4 regions of the Providencia sp. PROV004 genome follow, and region 3 is predicted to be linked to each of the others. Evidence: predicted binding sites of a transcription regulator. Region 3 holds the regulator's gene; each other region holds the start of a gene.
The links. Region 3 encodes Fur, which represses iron uptake genes when iron is present. Its sites were predicted from a motif close to ATAATAATGAGAACNACTATCAA; they were not measured.
Positions count from the first base shown of each region.

Region 1 (4,225 bases), 1.6 Mb from region 3:
ATGCGATTTTTTGCGCTAATTCTTTCGTTTTATATTGAGAAAGACTCGTGCCATTTAAATCAATTTGCCCGCTATCCGGTGCCATCTGCCCAGAAAGGAGATTAACCAGTGTAGATTTTCCTGAACCATTATGACCAAGAACCACTGTGAGTTCTGTTGTGGGTATATTTAACGAATCTATAGATAAAATAGAACGATGATCGCGAACGATATTAATATTTGCTAATCGAAACATAGAAAGGACTCAAGGCATGCCAACATTATTAGCATGCCTTTTTTAAAATTACCAAGTGTACTTTGTTTGTAACACAAATGAGCGCGATTGGCCGTAATAGCACCAGGTATCACAGGATGAAACATACTCTTTATTGAGGATGTTATTCATATTGAACTGGAACTGCCAATTGTTCGATAATTGATATATCGCGGCCATATCCCAGAGCGTCGCACTAGGAACAGAAAGGTTGCTGCTTGCTGGGTTATCCTTTGATTGACCATAATAGCGAATACCAGTTCCGAGTTTTAACGACTGGTTACTCACGATTGGAATTTCGTAGTCAGTCCAGACAGTCGCCATATGTTTGGGGATCATACCAGCCTGTTTACGTCCCTTACCACCTGTTTGATCTGTTTTCGCATTGGTATAAGTGTATGTCGCTTTAATATCCCAATTATCAGTAACACTTGCAAATAGTTCTGTTTCTATACCTTGTGAAGTGACTTTACCTGTTTGTGTTGCAACAGGGTGTTCAGGAGTTGTGACTAACGCATTTTTTTGTTCGATATCGAACCAAGCAATATTCCAATAACCATCCATAAAATAAGGTGTATATTTGATACCTGCTTCAAATTGCTCACCTTTAAGTGGTTTATATAGTTTTTGGGTTGTTGGGTCGATTGTCGATTGAACTTCAAAAGATTGAGAGTAATTTAAATAAGGTGAAATGCCATTGTCAGCAATATACATTAAACCCGCATTTAAACTCATCTGCCCATCATTTCTAGACTCATCTTCTGCTTTTTTATGTGCTTTATTTTCAGTTTTTACCCAATCATAACGTGCACCAACGACCCCAATCCATTTGCTATCAAGCTTTGTTTGGTATTGTGAATAAATACTAGCTTGTGTTTTATCAATAGTGCGATGAATGTTATTTGATGGGTCAAGTGGGGTATAGTGCCCATAAACTGGCTTCCAAGGGTTAATTTTACCAAAAGCATAATTATCCTGTTCATCGCCTTTGGTTTGATGATATTGGAATTCAATACCCGCAAGTAAGGTATTTTCAAACCGCTCACTATCCCATTCACCGACGATATTGTTATCAAAACTAAAACTTTGGTTTTTACCATCGCGAAAAACAATACCTTGCCCCAATTCCTGCACGGTAGGGTCTGCATTAAAGAAAGCATAAACACTTCTGAGTGTTAGGTCGTTGTAACCATAATTTACACGCTGCGCAAAACGCCACTCATCATTAAATTGATGTTCTAATAAATAACCCACTGAGAACTGAGTCCGCTTGTATTTATCGTAATCAGGCTCACCTAAATTGGTTGATGGCTTAATTTTACCGTAATTAGAGTGAATTAATGTTCCCGCCGCTGGGAAAAAAGGATTCGTGGGCGTACCATCATCGTGCAGATACGTTCCCATTAACGTAAGTACAGTCTGATCAGACAAGTCAAATGCCGCACTTGGCGCCAGATAAATACGTTTATTATCCGTGCCTTTGAGTTCCCCATCCGATTTTTTCATCGTTCCCACTAAACGGTAGCGGGCACCTGCATCGGCTGATGCTGTAGAAAGATCAAAGCCTAGCGCTTGATGATCGTTATTACCCGCTTCTAAAAATATTTCATTTTTAGCATTAATAGATGGCTTTTTCGTTACTAAGTTAACAGCGCCTCCAGGAGTGGATTCGCCAAAGAGAACGGCTGATGACCCCTTCACGACTTCAATACTTTCCAATCCATAAGGTTCAAGTAGCCAAGTGTAGTAGCCATCTCGATATAACCGGCTATTATCTAAATAAGTTGCGGCATCAAAACCGCGAACTTTGAACCAGTCCGTATCATTATCAGCCCCATAAGGTTGTGCAACAACCCCCGAGGTATAGCGAAGTGCTTCATCAATTTTTTGCGGAGCATGTATGGTCAAATCTTGTTCCGTAATAATTGAAACAGATTTTGGCGTTTCTTGCAGCGCAGTATTCACTTTGAGTGCTTGTGCACTGACAATGAAAGAGTCTTGTTTGTCGCTATTTTGTTCATTTGCCATGGATTGGTTTTGAACAGCCAGCGCTAACAAGGTGAAAATGGCAACCTGATGTAAACGAAATAAACCTAAATTTTTCACAAAATAGTTCCAATGATAATAATAATAAGTCTCAGTATTATTCCTAAAAATAAGTCAAATTAAAATCAATTTGGCATATTTACTTATAACAAATAGTTATTAAAAAAATCAATTTAGATACAATTAACCATACATAAAGAAGGGAGATTATTCAGCGAGAATAACGAAAATGATTTCGATACTAATGTTAGGTCATTATTTAAGTTAATAAATGCAAAAAATAAGGCGGGAGTGTTCCTTCCCGCCTAGTGCTATCATTTACTTATCAGGTTGTTAGAAATATTGCACTACCAGAACAGCGCATATAGCACACATAAGATAACCATAATTGCGTAGGATGCGATATTGAAACCTGTCGACGTTTTAAAGGTCTCGGACGTTAAAATAATCGCCCCCTCACAGTCATCTTCTTTTGCCGTTGTCAGGCTAATTAAACCAATCACGACTGCAGTAAAGAAGAAGGTGTACATCATTTGGTCAAGGAATGGCATACCTAACGGCATCAGTTTTAAGAATAGCGCAAACGGAATTGAGAGCAGCACACCGATAATCGCACCTTTTGCATTGGTTTTCTTCCAAAATAAGCCTAGTAAGAATACCGCTAAAATACCAGGGCTAACTAACCCCGTATACTCTTGAATATATTGAAAAGCTTGCCCAATGTTACCTAATAATGGTGCGATAAAACATGCCACAATTAACGCAACAACTGCACTAATCCGGCCGACATTCACTAGCTTATGATCCGCGGTTGATGGAGCAATGTATTCTTTGTAGATATCCATGGTGAAAATAGTTGCCACTGAGTTCAACATGGAAGCTAAAGAAGAAACGATAGCTGCAGCTAATGCCGCAAATACGACCCCTTTAGCGCCGACAGGTAAGAATTGAGTTAACCATGGGTAGGCTTTGTCCGCTTGGGCCAGTGTTGGCATATGCTCTTGTGCCATTGTTCCTAATCCCGCCAGTAATGCAGGGTCAGAAACAATCACAAATGCAGCAATACCCGGTACAACAACAAGGATTGGGACAATCAGTTTGAGAAATGCCGCAAAAACCAAGCCTTTTTGCGCTTCATTAATTGATTTGGCCGCTAATGCACGTTGAATAATATATTGGTTGAAGCCCCAGTAATATAAATTGGCAACCCATAGTCCGCCAATTAATACGGCAATACCGGGTAAATTGCTAAATTGCGGGTTGTCTTGGCTTAAAATCATTTCAAAATGTGCAGGCGCTTCACTTGCCATACGGCTCATACCCGCGAATAAACCCGCATCACCACCAATATAGCTCACCGCCATTATTGTGGTTAAAAAACCGCCTAAAATTAAAAAGAAAACTTGTACGACATCCGTCCACGCAACCGCAGATAGCCCGCCATAAAGAGAGTAAATCACTGCAAATAATGCTAAACCAAAAATAGCATAATGCATTGGAATGCCTAGGATTGTCTGTAATGCTAACGACCCTAAATAGAGAACTGAAGTTAAATTAACAAAGATAAATAATGCTAACCAGAATACGGCTAAGATCGTTTTTAACGTTTTATTAAAGCGTTTTTCAACAAATTCTGGAATAGTAAAAATACCTTTATCAATAAATACGGGCATAAAGTATTTTGCGACAATAATCAGAGTTAGTGCTGCCATCCATTCATAGGATGCGATGGCCAAACCAATTGAAAAGCCAGAGCCGGACATACCAATAAACTGCTCTGCAGAGATATTTGCCGCAATCAGTGAAGAACCTATCGCCCACCAAGGTAATGTTTTTCCTGCCAGAAAATAGTCTTTTGTACCTTTTTTTTGTCCTTTTTTATCTCGAGAAACCCAAAGACCCACACTAATAATGATAAGCACATAC
Region 1 is NZ_CP042859.1:1,558,610-1,562,834, reverse strand. It holds gene FVA69_RS06805 (ABC transporter ATP-binding protein) at 1-235, opposite strand, end outside; gene FVA69_RS06800 (TonB-dependent siderophore receptor) at 284-2,359, opposite strand; gene FVA69_RS06795 (sodium/sugar symporter) at 2,647-4,225, opposite strand, start outside.
Region 1: a site for Fur is predicted at 2,378-2,400, ahead of FVA69_RS06800 (TonB-dependent siderophore receptor). Genes of this name have one in related genera too.

Region 2 (4,225 bases), 440 kb from region 3:
CGGCTGGGTAGGGCTGATTGTTCCGCATATTGCACGGCTAGTGGTAGGACATGATCACCGGATATTACTGCCCGCTAGTGCAGTTATTGGTGGGATTTATATGGTAGCTGTCGACACCTTTGCCCGCAGTATGACGAATGCGGAAATTCCATTAAGTGTGATCACCGCACTAATCGGTGCCCCCATTTTTGCACTACTGATCCATACATTAAATAAAAAGGTGGCCGATTTATGATCCAAGTTGAACACCTTAATTTCAAAATTGCACAGCGCCAGTTATTTACGAATTTAACTTTTCAGCAGCCCAAAGGCAGCATTGGCGCGATTTTAGGGCCGAATGGCCGTGGAAAAACCACCTTATTAAAACTCTTGCTCGGTTTACAAAAAGGAGCCACTGGCAATATTTCACTAAATGCCCCCGTCGCTTATGTTCCACAGCTTAGTGGTTCACTATTTCATTATTCTGTTCGCACCATGGTGAGTCTCGGGCGTATTCGTCACTTGCCGTGGTATGCCTCACCCAATGAAAAAGATAACCAAATTGTAGAGCGGTGTTTAGCGTACTTAGGCATAAGTAATTTTGCGGGCCAACCCTTTAACTGTCTCAGTGGAGGGGAAAAACAAATGGTTATGATTGCGAGAGCATTAGCCAGTGAACCAAAAATTTTGATTCTGGATGAACCGACATCCGCGTTGGATCTTGCCAACCAAGACAGTGTGCTCAGCGTTTTACGTGATTTAGCCATACATCGCGGAATGACCATCTTATTTACGAGTCATTATCCACAGCATGCGCTGCATATCGCTGACTATTCATTATTGCTGTTTAACAGTAGCGGCTGTTTATTTGGTGAAACTGAACAAATTTTAACGGAAGAAAACCTGACACAACTGTACCAATTACCTGTTGCAATTACGCCAATAGACTATCAAGGCCGGCAGACCCAAGGGGTCATTCCGCTATTTAGATAACTGAATGAAAATGATTAAATTAAGGAATATAAACGATGAGCAATAACACAATAACACCCGCAGAAGCGCTGATTATCAATCAGTTAATTAATTATACCGAACAAGGTATTGCAAGCCGTGTATTAGCGAAAAATGGTGGGGGGAATATCACCTTATTTGCTTTTGATAAAGGCCAAGCGCTCTCTGAACACAGCGCCCCTTTTGACGCCATTGTGATGGTTGTTGAAGGGAGTTTACAACTCACCATCGAAGGTAAGCCAGTGACGGCTAAACCTGGGGAAATTGTCAGAATGCCGGCTAATATCCCTCATGCGGTAGATGCACTTGAACCCGCAAAAATGCTGTTAGTTATGTTACGTGAGCCTGAAATGGCTTGTACACACTAACTTGGAGGTGCAAATGGACCAATCATTTACTGCCCATGAAGCAGGGCACAAATTTCTAGCTCGTTTGGGGAAAAAACGCCTACGCCCAGGAGGGAAAGAAGCAACCGAGTGGTTACTTAGCCAATCAGGATTACATAAGAACAGCCAAGTTCTTGAAGTTGCGTGTAATATGGGAACCACAGCTATTGAAATTGCCTCTCAATTTCATTGCCATATTACAGGTATTGATATGGACAAACAGGCGCTTGCACAAGCACAAAAAAACGTTGCGAATAAAGGGTTAACAGAATTAGTGACAATTCAAATGGCAGATGCATCGAAATTACCGTTTGAGGATAACAGTTTTGATGTGGTCATTAATGAAGCCATGCTAACCATGTACGCTGATAAAGCGAAAGCAAAGCTATTGCAGGAGTACTATCGAGTACTAAAGCCAGGCGGATGTTTATTAACCCATGATATTGCATTTAAGGATGCCCAAGCTGTCCAAAATGTCGTTTCTCAAATGCAACAAGCGATTAATGTCAAAGCGCAACCATTACCGGAAACACAGTGGGTGGAATTATTCCAACAAGTGGGCTTTCAGCAAGTGGTATCCCATACTGGCCCAATGACGCTATTATCGCCAAAAGGGTTAATTTACGATGAAGGTGTATTCGGTGCGCTAAAGATTATCCGCAATGCATTGAAGAAAGAAAACCGTCCTCAATTTTTGCGTATGTTCCGTCATTTTCGGCAAAATCGTGGAAAATTGAATTATATTGCAGTCGTTAGCGTGAAGTAACCTATAGGAAGATCTTACGCAGGGATGCGTGATTTGTATTTTTATGTTGAATAACCTTATATTTTATATTGCTAATAATAATAATTCTTATATTTATCTTGATTCTTAGTTACTGTTGATAATAATTATTTGATAAAATAATAAATAGTAATTTAATCATGCATTGTGATTTATTTTTTAGATTCAATAACAGCAATTCTAATAATGTAAAGGTTTAATTTAATGAAAATAAAGCATTTTTTTATTATCTCTCCTTGCTTTTTCCCTTTTATTTCCCCCTCCGTATTTGCCGCTGATAAAAAAGAAGAATCCATAACCGTATCCGCTACACGTGGTTATAAAACCGTTTCAGAAATGGCGCAAACCACATGGGTGATTGATAATGCTGAAATTGAACAGCAAGCTGAAGGTGGAAAAGAGTTAAAAGATATTTTAGCGCAGCTTATTCCAGGAATGAGTGTCAGTGGCCAAGGGCGGACAAACTATGGCATGAATATGCGTGGCCGTTCAATGATTGTGATGGTGGACGGGGTACGCCTTAACTCTTCTCGTAGTGATAGTCGCCAATTAGATTCCATCGATCCTTTTAATATCAATCATATCGAGGTTATTTCAGGTGCAACGGCGATGTACGGCGGTGGCAGTAGTGGTGGCTTGATTAATATCGTGACGAAAAAAGGCCAAGAAGAAAAACAGGTTTCTCTGCAATTAGGTGGAAAAACAGGCTTTAACAATGGTAAAGATCACGATGAAAATGTTGCCGCAGCAGTAAGTGGTGGTAATGAGAACGCTCACGGACGAATTTCTGTTGCTTATCAACGCTATGGCGGTTGGTATGATGGCAAAGGTAATGCGATTAATATTGATAATACCCAAACAGGGCTGCAATTTTCTGATCGTCTTGACGTGATGGCATCAGGTACTATCAAAATCGATGAAAAACAACAGCTTCAAGCCGTTTATCAGCATTATAAAAGTGAGTCTGATGGTAAACACGGCCTCTATTTAGGAAAAGACTTTTCCGCGGTTAAAGGACAAGGTGAAGCTTATAACAGCAGTAAATTAAGCTCTGATCGTTTGCCAGGAACTGAGCGCAATTTGCTCAATTTACAGTATTCAAATGCAGATGTGTTTGGGCAAGATTTTGTTGCTCAAGTTTATTATCGTGATGAATCACAAAAGTTTTATCCCTTCCCAACCTTGACTGGCAAGGATGTTACAAGTATCAGCTCATCGGATCAAAAAACCAATTTTTATGGAACCAAGCTGACATTCAATAGCCAACCTATCGATGAATTAACGTTAACTTATGGTGTGGATGCAGAGCATGAGCAATTTCGTGCGAATCAAATGTTTTTTGATTTAGATAAAGCGAAAGAATCAGGAGGAATGGATTTAACTAAAGCTTTCCAAATCGGCCGCTATCCAAGTTATACCACCACCAATATGGCGACATTTTTACAAAGCAGTTATGACATTACGCCGATGTTCACGTTAAGCGGTGGTGTGCGTTACCAATATACTGAAAATAAAGTGGATGATTTTATTGGTTATGCGCAGCAAGAAGCGATTGCTAATGGTAAAGGTAAATCAGCGGATGCAGTACCGGGTGGGAAAACGGATTACAACAACTTACTGTTTAATGCAGGGCTGCTGGTTAACCTAACTGAAGAGCAACAAACATGGTTTAATTTCTCTCAAGGCTTTGAAATTCCTGATATTGCTAAGTATTACGGAACAGGTGACTATGCGAAGACCCCAGATGCCAATGGCCACTACCATCTCAATAAAAGTGTTAACATTAATGATACCAAGGTAAAAGGAATTAAGGTTAACTCGTTTGAGTTAGGATGGCGTTACACAGGGGAAAACCTGCGCACACAAGTTGCCACCTATTATTCGTTGTCTGATAGAAGTTATGGTATTAATAAAGATGATATGACCATCTATATGAAAACCGATAAACGCCGTATTTATGGGGTTGAAGGCGCGGTGGATTACTTCTTTGCTGATTCAGATTGGAGTGTAGGAAGTAATTTCAATCTACAAAAATCAGAAACTAAAGTGGATGGTAGCTGGGAAA
Region 2 is NZ_CP042859.1:3,638,744-3,642,968, reverse strand. It holds gene FVA69_RS16615 (FecCD family ABC transporter permease) at 1-235, shown strand, start outside; gene FVA69_RS16610 (ABC transporter ATP-binding protein) at 232-972, shown strand; gene FVA69_RS16605 (cupin domain-containing protein) at 1,008-1,358, shown strand; gene FVA69_RS16600 (class I SAM-dependent methyltransferase) at 1,372-2,142, shown strand; gene FVA69_RS16595 (TonB-dependent siderophore receptor) at 2,365-4,225, shown strand, end outside.
Region 2: a site for Fur is predicted at 2,217-2,239, ahead of FVA69_RS16595 (TonB-dependent siderophore receptor). Genes of this name have one in related genera too.

Region 3 (4,225 bases):
TGGCTTTAAATATGACTTTAAAAACAATTTAGTCTTAGAAGGGGCATATGGGCAAGCTAAAAGCTATATGGATCAATATTTTGCCAAGGTTTCCTATGCAGTTCCTGTTGTTGACCGTGACTTACGTATGTCTTATCAATTTTATGGTGCAAAAGATAAGGTTTCAGGCGGTGGAGTTAACGATGTTTATGACGGTTTAGCTTGGTTGCAAGCGATGACACTAGGCTACACTTACGATGAATTTGATTTTAAATTAGAAGGAACCTATGTAAAAGCCAAAGGTAACCAAGGTTATTTCCTGCAGCGTATGACCCCCGGTTGGGCAACATCAAATGGTCGCATGGACATTTGGTGGGATGGCCGTTCGGATTGGAATGCTAATAATGAAAAAGCCGTTATGGCCGGTGTTATGTATGATTTAAAAAATTGGGACTTAGCTGGATGGAAGGTTGGAACCTCATATATTTATGGATGGGATGCTAAACCAAGTACTAATAGCCAATATGCTCAGGATGTACGCTTAAAAGAAAGTGCATGGAACTTTGATATTTTATATACCGTACAATCAGGTCGAGCAAAAGATACGCTATTTAAACTGCATTTTACCAAGTATGATAACCATACAGATATTCCGAGCTATGGCGGTGGTTACGGAAATATCTTCCAAGATGAAAAAGATATTAAATTTATGGTGATGATGCCATTCACGGTATTCTAATTAGTAAAATCCTTTAGTAGCAATGACTGCTATAAAGAAACTATAGCAGTCATTTGCCCTGATAGCTAAAGGCTTACCATATATTTTTAATATTGAATGGAATATTAAGACAAGAATAAACACTTATATTAAGAGTTAAAAATAAGGTGAATTTATTCACCTTATTTTATTTTTGATTACAAGGATGCGTTATTTACACTTTCATTGAGTATAAGGGTATCTTGTTTTAATTTATCTTTTAATACGGTAACTTTTTCTGATTGATGGGGTGGGTTTTTAACTTGTGCTTGGCCAGATAAAATTCCCCCTTTTTTAATTGATAAACTACTGTAATGGATAGTACCGTGGATTTCCCCATTATTTTCAATACAAATAGTATCAGATAAGCATTCACCTTCAATACGACCATTAACCACCAGTTCTTTGCAGGTGATATTTCCCGTAACTTGGCCGTTTAACATAACTTTAACCGTATTTTCTTTTCCTGTTATATTTCCAATGACTTTCCCATAGATATGCACTTGCTCATTAGACGTAATATTTCCTTCAAAAATAACGTCCCTAGAGATAATCGTATTCGATTTTTCTTCACTAATAGTCGGAGTTGACAGTGTTATTTGTTCTTCTATTTTTGTAGTCACTTCAGGCTCATTACTTATAGAAGGGGACGTCGCTGTAGGCGTGGGCTTGTTTTGTCTTTTGGTGAACATTTTACTTACCTTTTTTTGATTGAAGTATACGATCAAGAACAGTATTGATAATACAAACGAAAATAAGGTGATAGACGAATAGCTAAAAAACCACCCTATTAAAGTAAGAAACCAGAAGAAAAAACTTGTATTGAGAAAAAGATAGGTTTTTTTCATCAGTTAATCTCTTACAAATTACTCAAGTACTCAAGTACTCAAGTACTCAAGTACTCAAGTACTCAATTAGTTTAGTCAATAAATGTAATTACGCATTTAAATGATGATTTAACGTTATGACTACATTTGGATCATTAACTCTCTAATTTGGAGTTGAAATTATAGCAAGGTAATTAAATAATTTTAAATAGTATGAAATGTTTGGAATCATCTATGATGTTATTTATATACCACTTTGATATGTAAAGTATTATTCTAGATAACGGAATATATTTATCTCTGAAATAATATAAGGGTTTTGATTTGAATTGCAACTATTATAGTTTTTATAAAAATCTTGCATTGTTGCTAAAATACAGTGATAAATAATTGTGTTTAAGTTACTTACTAACAATTATCACTAATCGAGTAAAAAAGGGAATATTAATACTTAAAATAAAAAACCCCGATAAAATTGTATTATCAGGGTTTTGGCATTTTTAACCATGATGTTTCATCAACGATGGTTGAATACTATTACTCTTTTGCTTCGTGTGCGTCAGCATTGTCACGGCAATCACCATCTGCGCAATGACCATATAGATATAAACTATGGTTAGATAGTTTAATGCCATGGCGAGCAGCGATATTCTTTTGGCGGGTTTCAATGGATTCGTCAGTAAACTCAATCACTTTTCCACAATCTAAACAGATTAAATGGTCATGGTGATGTTGCTGAGTTAGTTCGAATACAGATTTACCCCCCTCGAAGTTGTGACGGGTTACGATACCGGCATCATCAAACTGGTTTAACACGCGGTATACAGTTGCTAACCCGATCTCTTCACCCATATCGATCAGCTTTTTATAGAGATCTTCCGCACTGACGTGGTGGCACTCAGGCTCTTGAAGTACTTCCAAAATTTTTAATCTTGGAAGAGTGACTTTGAGTCCAGCATTTTTCAATGCTTTATTGTTGTCTGTCATGCGGGTTTGTCCTGTATCTTAAATCATAAATTTAACAATAATGAGACATTTTTAACATCAATACAGTTGTCTTCTAAACTGATTTACAATTATAGGCATGGAAAATAAAAATAGAAACCATGCATTGTCTCATTATTTTGATAATCTCTTGAGAACCTATCCTATTAGGATACCTTATCGGTTATTTTAGACTACGCCACTGGCTTAGGGGGGTCATTTTGTGTAAGACAGTGGTGTAATCTATGGGTAAGGGTTCTTTATGTAGTCTATCAGCCTAAAATTTCAGCTAAAGACATTTCTTCAGAGATTTGTTTTACCCATGCATCAACACGTTCATCAGTTAGCTCAGGTTGACGATCTTCATCAATAGCTAAACCAATAAAATGGTTGTCATCTGCCATGCCTTTGGATACTTCAAAGTGATAACCTTCTGTTGGCCAGTGACCAACAATAACAGCACCACGTGGTTCGATAATATCGCGGATCGTACCCATAGCATCACAGAAATATTCAGCGTAGTCTTCTTGGTCTCCACAACCAAATAAGGCGACAAGTTTACCTTCGAAATCAATCTCTTCGAGAGTAGGGAAAAAATCATCCCAGTCACATTGGGCTTCACCATAATACCAAGTTGGAATACCAAGAAGTAGAATGTCAAAAGCTTCAATATCTTCTTTGCTGCATTTCGCGATATCGTGAACTTCTGCTACATCTTTGCCTAATCTTTCTTGGATCATTTTGGCAATATTTTCTGTGTTACCTGTGTCACTTCCGAAGAAAATGCCTATGACTGCCATAAAGTGATTAACCTCTTGTTTTTCTAAGAGAGCTAGAGGTGAAAATTCGCCTTCTATAGCCCGTTTAGAACGAAAATAGATAGAATATTACGCCTTATTTTGGCGAAAAAATGTTGCTAAGTCTGTCAAATTTGTGTGATTTATCAAGATAACGTTACTTGAGTATTGATGTATCAACATGTTCAAGTTGTGACATCAAAATTTCTTCGATCAATTCACTACGGCTTATATTTTTATCTTCAGCTAACTGATTCAATACCGCGACAGCGTCTTCGTTCAGTTTCAATTCAACTCTGCGCAATCCCTTCACTTTATCTCGTTTCAGTTGGTTGCGTTTGTTGATCCTCAGTTGTTCATCCCGTGATAGCGGGCTTGTTTTAGGTCGCCCAGGCCTTCGTTCCTCAGCGAACAAATCTAGTGTCGTTCGATCCGTTTGTTCTTTTGCCATGTCTATAACTGCTAAAAGGGTGTGCCAGTAATTCAGCGCGCCATGATACCCTAGCTAATCCCCTTGTGCTATAGCTTCATCAATGATGATTGGGTTTAATTGATTGTAAAATGAGCGCTTTTGGTAAAAAAGCACCACTTGCTATAAGCGTGATGCTTTTTTATTCGTATTATTGTGTCTGCTGGTGCCATAAATTGGCGTATAAACCATTTGATTTGAGTAAGTTTTCGTGGGTATCCATCTCGTGTACTTCTCCTTGGCAAATCACACATATCCTATCAGCGTGCATAATCGTATTTAGCCGGTGAGCAATGCTAATGACGGTTCTTCCTTGAGTAATTAATGGCATATTCTCCATAATGGCGGCTTCTGACTCGTAATCTAAAGTCGAAGTGATTTTGAATTTTGGATGTGTGAAATTAATCGTTTT
Region 3 is NZ_CP042859.1:3,195,698-3,199,922, reverse strand. It holds gene chiP (chitoporin ChiP) at 1-718, shown strand, start outside; gene FVA69_RS14630 (bactofilin family protein) at 895-1,428, opposite strand; gene fur (ferric iron uptake transcriptional regulator) at 2,101-2,550, opposite strand; gene fldA (flavodoxin FldA) at 2,820-3,347, opposite strand; gene ybfE (LexA regulated protein) at 3,502-3,795, opposite strand; partial or broken gene FVA69_RS21745 (type I secretion system permease/ATPase) at 3,965-4,189, opposite strand.

Region 4 (4,225 bases), 2.2 Mb from region 3:
AAAAGCGAATTTCTTTATCATCTATATTACAGGAAAAAAAGGGTTCAAGTTTGATTTGTTTGATGAATTAATCATTGAGTGGATAAATTGCAGGAAATATTTAATGATTATCCTGCAATTAACATCTTGATTTAAGCTACAAATTAAATTCGCTCAAAAGCTAATTGTAAGTCGTGAATTAAATCATCGGTGTGCTCTAAACCGATATGCACTCGGAAGAAGGTGCCTTCTTTTGGTGAAAAATCATACTGCCGCATACTGAGCAAATCTTCTTTTTGGTATCCCAAAATCAGCGATTCAAAACCCCCCCATGAATAACCCATTTTAAAATGATTAAAATTATCAAGAAAAGCGGTAAATTGCTCCGTGGTTAAGCGTGATTTTAGTTGGAAAGAGAACAGACCATTAGAGCCTGTAAAATCACGAATAAAGAATTCATGACCCGGAGAATTCTCAAGTGCCGGGTGAAAAACCTGTTCAACTTCAGGACGTTGCTGTAACCAATTAGCAACTTGTAAGCTATTAATTTGATGCTGTTTTAATCGAGTCGGTAATGTATGCAGGCCACGATTAGCCATATAAACAGTGTCTGGGTCAGCTGTTTGACCTAAGAGATAAGAATTTTCACGTAATGTTTCAATACAGCGTTGGTTTGCCACAGCAAGGCCGAGCATTCCGTCGGAATGGCCATTGATATATTTAGTTGCTGATTGGATTGAAACGTCAACATCAAATAATAATGGTTTAAGTAAGACGCCCGCAGCCCAAGTGTTATCAATCATAATGACAATTTCAGGCGATTTAGCACGTATAGCTTTTACGATTGCAGGTAAGTCATGAACTTCCATGGTGATAGAGCCGGGGGATTCTAAGAATACAATACGTGTATTGGATTGTATTAAATCAGCAATCCCCGTTCCGATTAGGGGATCAAAATACGTGGTTTGGACATTTAACTTAGTGAGAATATTGTCGCAAAAATTTTGGGTTGGGTCATAAGCTGAACCGGTAACAAGGATATGTTCGCCTGCAGAGATAAAGGACAAAATGGCATTGGTAATTGCGGCAGCACCTGAAGGGTAAAGGACACAACCTGCACCTGCTTCTAATTCTGTCATGGCTTCTTGGAAAGCAAAATGTGTTTGCGTACCACGGCGTCCATAAAATAGTACGTTATTTGCACGATGGCGAGTTGCATGTCGTTTTTCTTCAAGCGTATCAAAAATAATAGAAGAAGCTCGTTGAATAACGGGGTTTACTCCTTTTTGTGTGTATTTAGGGTTTCGCCCAATATGAACTAATTGTGTTTCAGGTTTTATGTCTGCCATGATTTTTCCCTACACAGGATGTGAACTAGTTAAACTCAAAGGTGATTTATACTAAGACGTTAAATGATCCTGATAGAAATGTAACCTGAGTATTCTTCAACTTTCAATTCATAGGTAAGTCTCATTTTCTCAGGTTGCGTATGAACACTTAATTGAGCTATGAATTATTAAGGAAAATAACCGCATAATAGAGAAGGACATGTTTGTCTAAACGCAAAAAAATATAAAAAAATCGCGAATACTAATGATAATTACTATCAATTCGCGCTGTGTTTGATATCATCAGCACCGTCTTTTTGAAAAGAGACGGACAGCGCGAGTCAAATTTCGCTTTTAAAGGTTAGTCGATGAATGGCACAATCATCGATATGAATTTTATTATACAACACTAAAAAGAGAGTAAAGGCCAACTGATGCGTAAACTAACAGCTTCTATTCTATTGGCGTTCGGCTTGATGGGTACGGCAGTCGCTGAAACCACACCTGCAACAACACCAGCTGCGTCTCAAAATACACCATCAACACAACCGGCAGTAAACCCGGCTGCACCAACAACAACACCAAGTGCTGAAGTTGCATCAGTACCCGCTGAGCCTGTACAAGGCGAAGCTGTGAACACAACAGTTGTTAATGAAAACATTGAAATTGCAACAGAAGCACCAACAGGAGGTTTTGATCAAGACTTATCTGTTTGGGGAATGTACCAAAATGCAGATAACGTGGTTAAAACCGTTATGATTGGTTTGGTGATTGCTTCTGTTATTACATGGGCGCTATTTTTCTCAAAAGGTTTGGAGATTTTAGTTGCTCGCCGTCGCTTAAAAGCAGAAGCGAAAGCGATTGCTGAGGTAAAATCACTTGATGAGGCGGTCAGTATTGCAGAAGGCTTCAAAGCAAATAGCATTACTCGTATGTTATTAAATGAAGCTGTTACTGAGCGAGCTTTATCAGCGAATAGCTCTGATTTATCAGGTACAAAAGAGCGCACATCATTCCGCCTAGAAAGGGCTGTTGCTGCTATTAGCCGTTATATGGGGCGTGGCAATGGTTATTTGGCTACTATTGGTGCGATTTCTCCATTCGTCGGTTTATTTGGAACTGTCTGGGGGATCATGAATAGCTTTATCGGGATTGCCCACTCACAAACCACTAACCTTGCTGTTGTTGCGCCAGGTATTGCAGAAGCATTATTAGCAACAGCAATCGGTCTTATTGCCGCTATCCCTGCGGTTGTGATTTATAATATTTTTGCTCGTATGATCAACAACTATCGTGGTCAAGTAGGAGATGTCGCTGCTCAGTCCGCATTGTTACTGGGGCGTGATCTTGATCTGGCAAATAGCAAAGCAAGGTAATTATTATGGCAATGCGTTTAGGTGACGAACAAGACGATAGCGGTGAAATGCATGAAATTAACGTAACACCTTTTATCGATGTTATGTTGGTTTTATTGATTATCTTTATGGTTGCGGCACCATTGGCAACAGTTGATATTAAAGTCGACTTACCCGCCTCGACAGCGAAGCCGCAGCCGCGTCCAGAAAAACCCGTTTTTTTAACGGTGAAATCGGACAGCCAGCTTTTTATTGGGGACCAAGCTGTGACAAAAGAACAGCTTGCTTCTACACTTGACCAAGCAACAAGTTCTAATAAGGAAACGACAATCTTTTTCCAAGCGGACAAGAGTGTTGATTATGAAACTATGATGGATGTAATGAATGCATTGCGTCAATCTGGGTACTTGAAGATTGGTTTAGTGGGTATGGAAGCAACAACTTCAAAATAAGCGAATTACATCGTATAAACGCGTTTTATCGTTAAGGGTAAAACGCGTTTTTTTATTATCTAACTATGCCTTAAGGTAAGCCTGTGGCGATCTAATTTACCTTTGGCACTATTTTTGTCTATCTCATCACATTTATTTTGCTAATTAGATTTCTTTTTAAGAATTTTATTCTTATTTGACGCTTTCTATTCGTAATTTGATAGGCTGGGGTGGCTATTGCACTCATTGTTTCACTCTATTTAGGATATTTTTGCTTGTATTTTCTATAAGCAATGAAACATCTTATTAATTTTTATAATGAATCATTGTTTGTTTTTTCTTTATTATCACAGTAATGTCTATTGATTTTACCTTTTTTACTATTTATCTATTAGTTACATTGATTCATTTTCTTGGTTTTTTAATTTTTAAATGCGAGTTAAATAGCATATTAATGCTGATTATTTTATCAAAAGTGATGCAATAGCGATGTGAAACTTAACTAAAAATAAACCATATTATAATTAAGGATTTATGTGGGGATCATTTTTAATCTATTTGACCTAATTCCTTATTAAATTGGTGGTTATTTTGTAAGGGAAGGATTCATCAGAAAAGTTATTATTTATCATGAGCCTGATTGTTTTTATATTTAATTCGTAGGTTAATAAATTTTAATTACGTAAATACCATTAATATTTATAATTGAAAAATATGTAAGTTTTATTAATGTTCAGAAGGTTTTATTATTCCAGAAAATATATTTGTAAAGCTATGTGATATATATTAATTAATATTAAATTTACTTTTAAATTTTAAGTAAATTGTTTTCTATAAAAAATGTAAATTGTTTGTAATATCTTAACTATAGGTTAAATATTTTGCCTGATTTCGTTTTTTTTTAATGTATCTATTTGATTTTAATTGCTTTATTGCATGGTTTTTGTAGCTTGTCATGAAAATAAAAAAACACTTGCGCAACAAAAGTGTTGCGCTATAATGCAACCAATAACATTTAGAAACACTTTTAAATACTTTATTATACTGAGTTATCTATTTTTATAATTTACTTATGCTAGGGAATCAATAAGGCCAATGCTAATTTGGAAATAATACAAAGTTAGTGAACGTT
Region 4 is NZ_CP042859.1:784,747-788,971, forward strand. It holds gene metC (cystathionine beta-lyase) at 144-1,328, opposite strand; gene exbB (tonB-system energizer ExbB) at 1,742-2,683, shown strand; gene exbD (TonB system transport protein ExbD) at 2,689-3,114, shown strand.
Region 4: a site for Fur is predicted at 1,567-1,589, ahead of exbB (tonB-system energizer ExbB). Genes of this name have one in related genera too.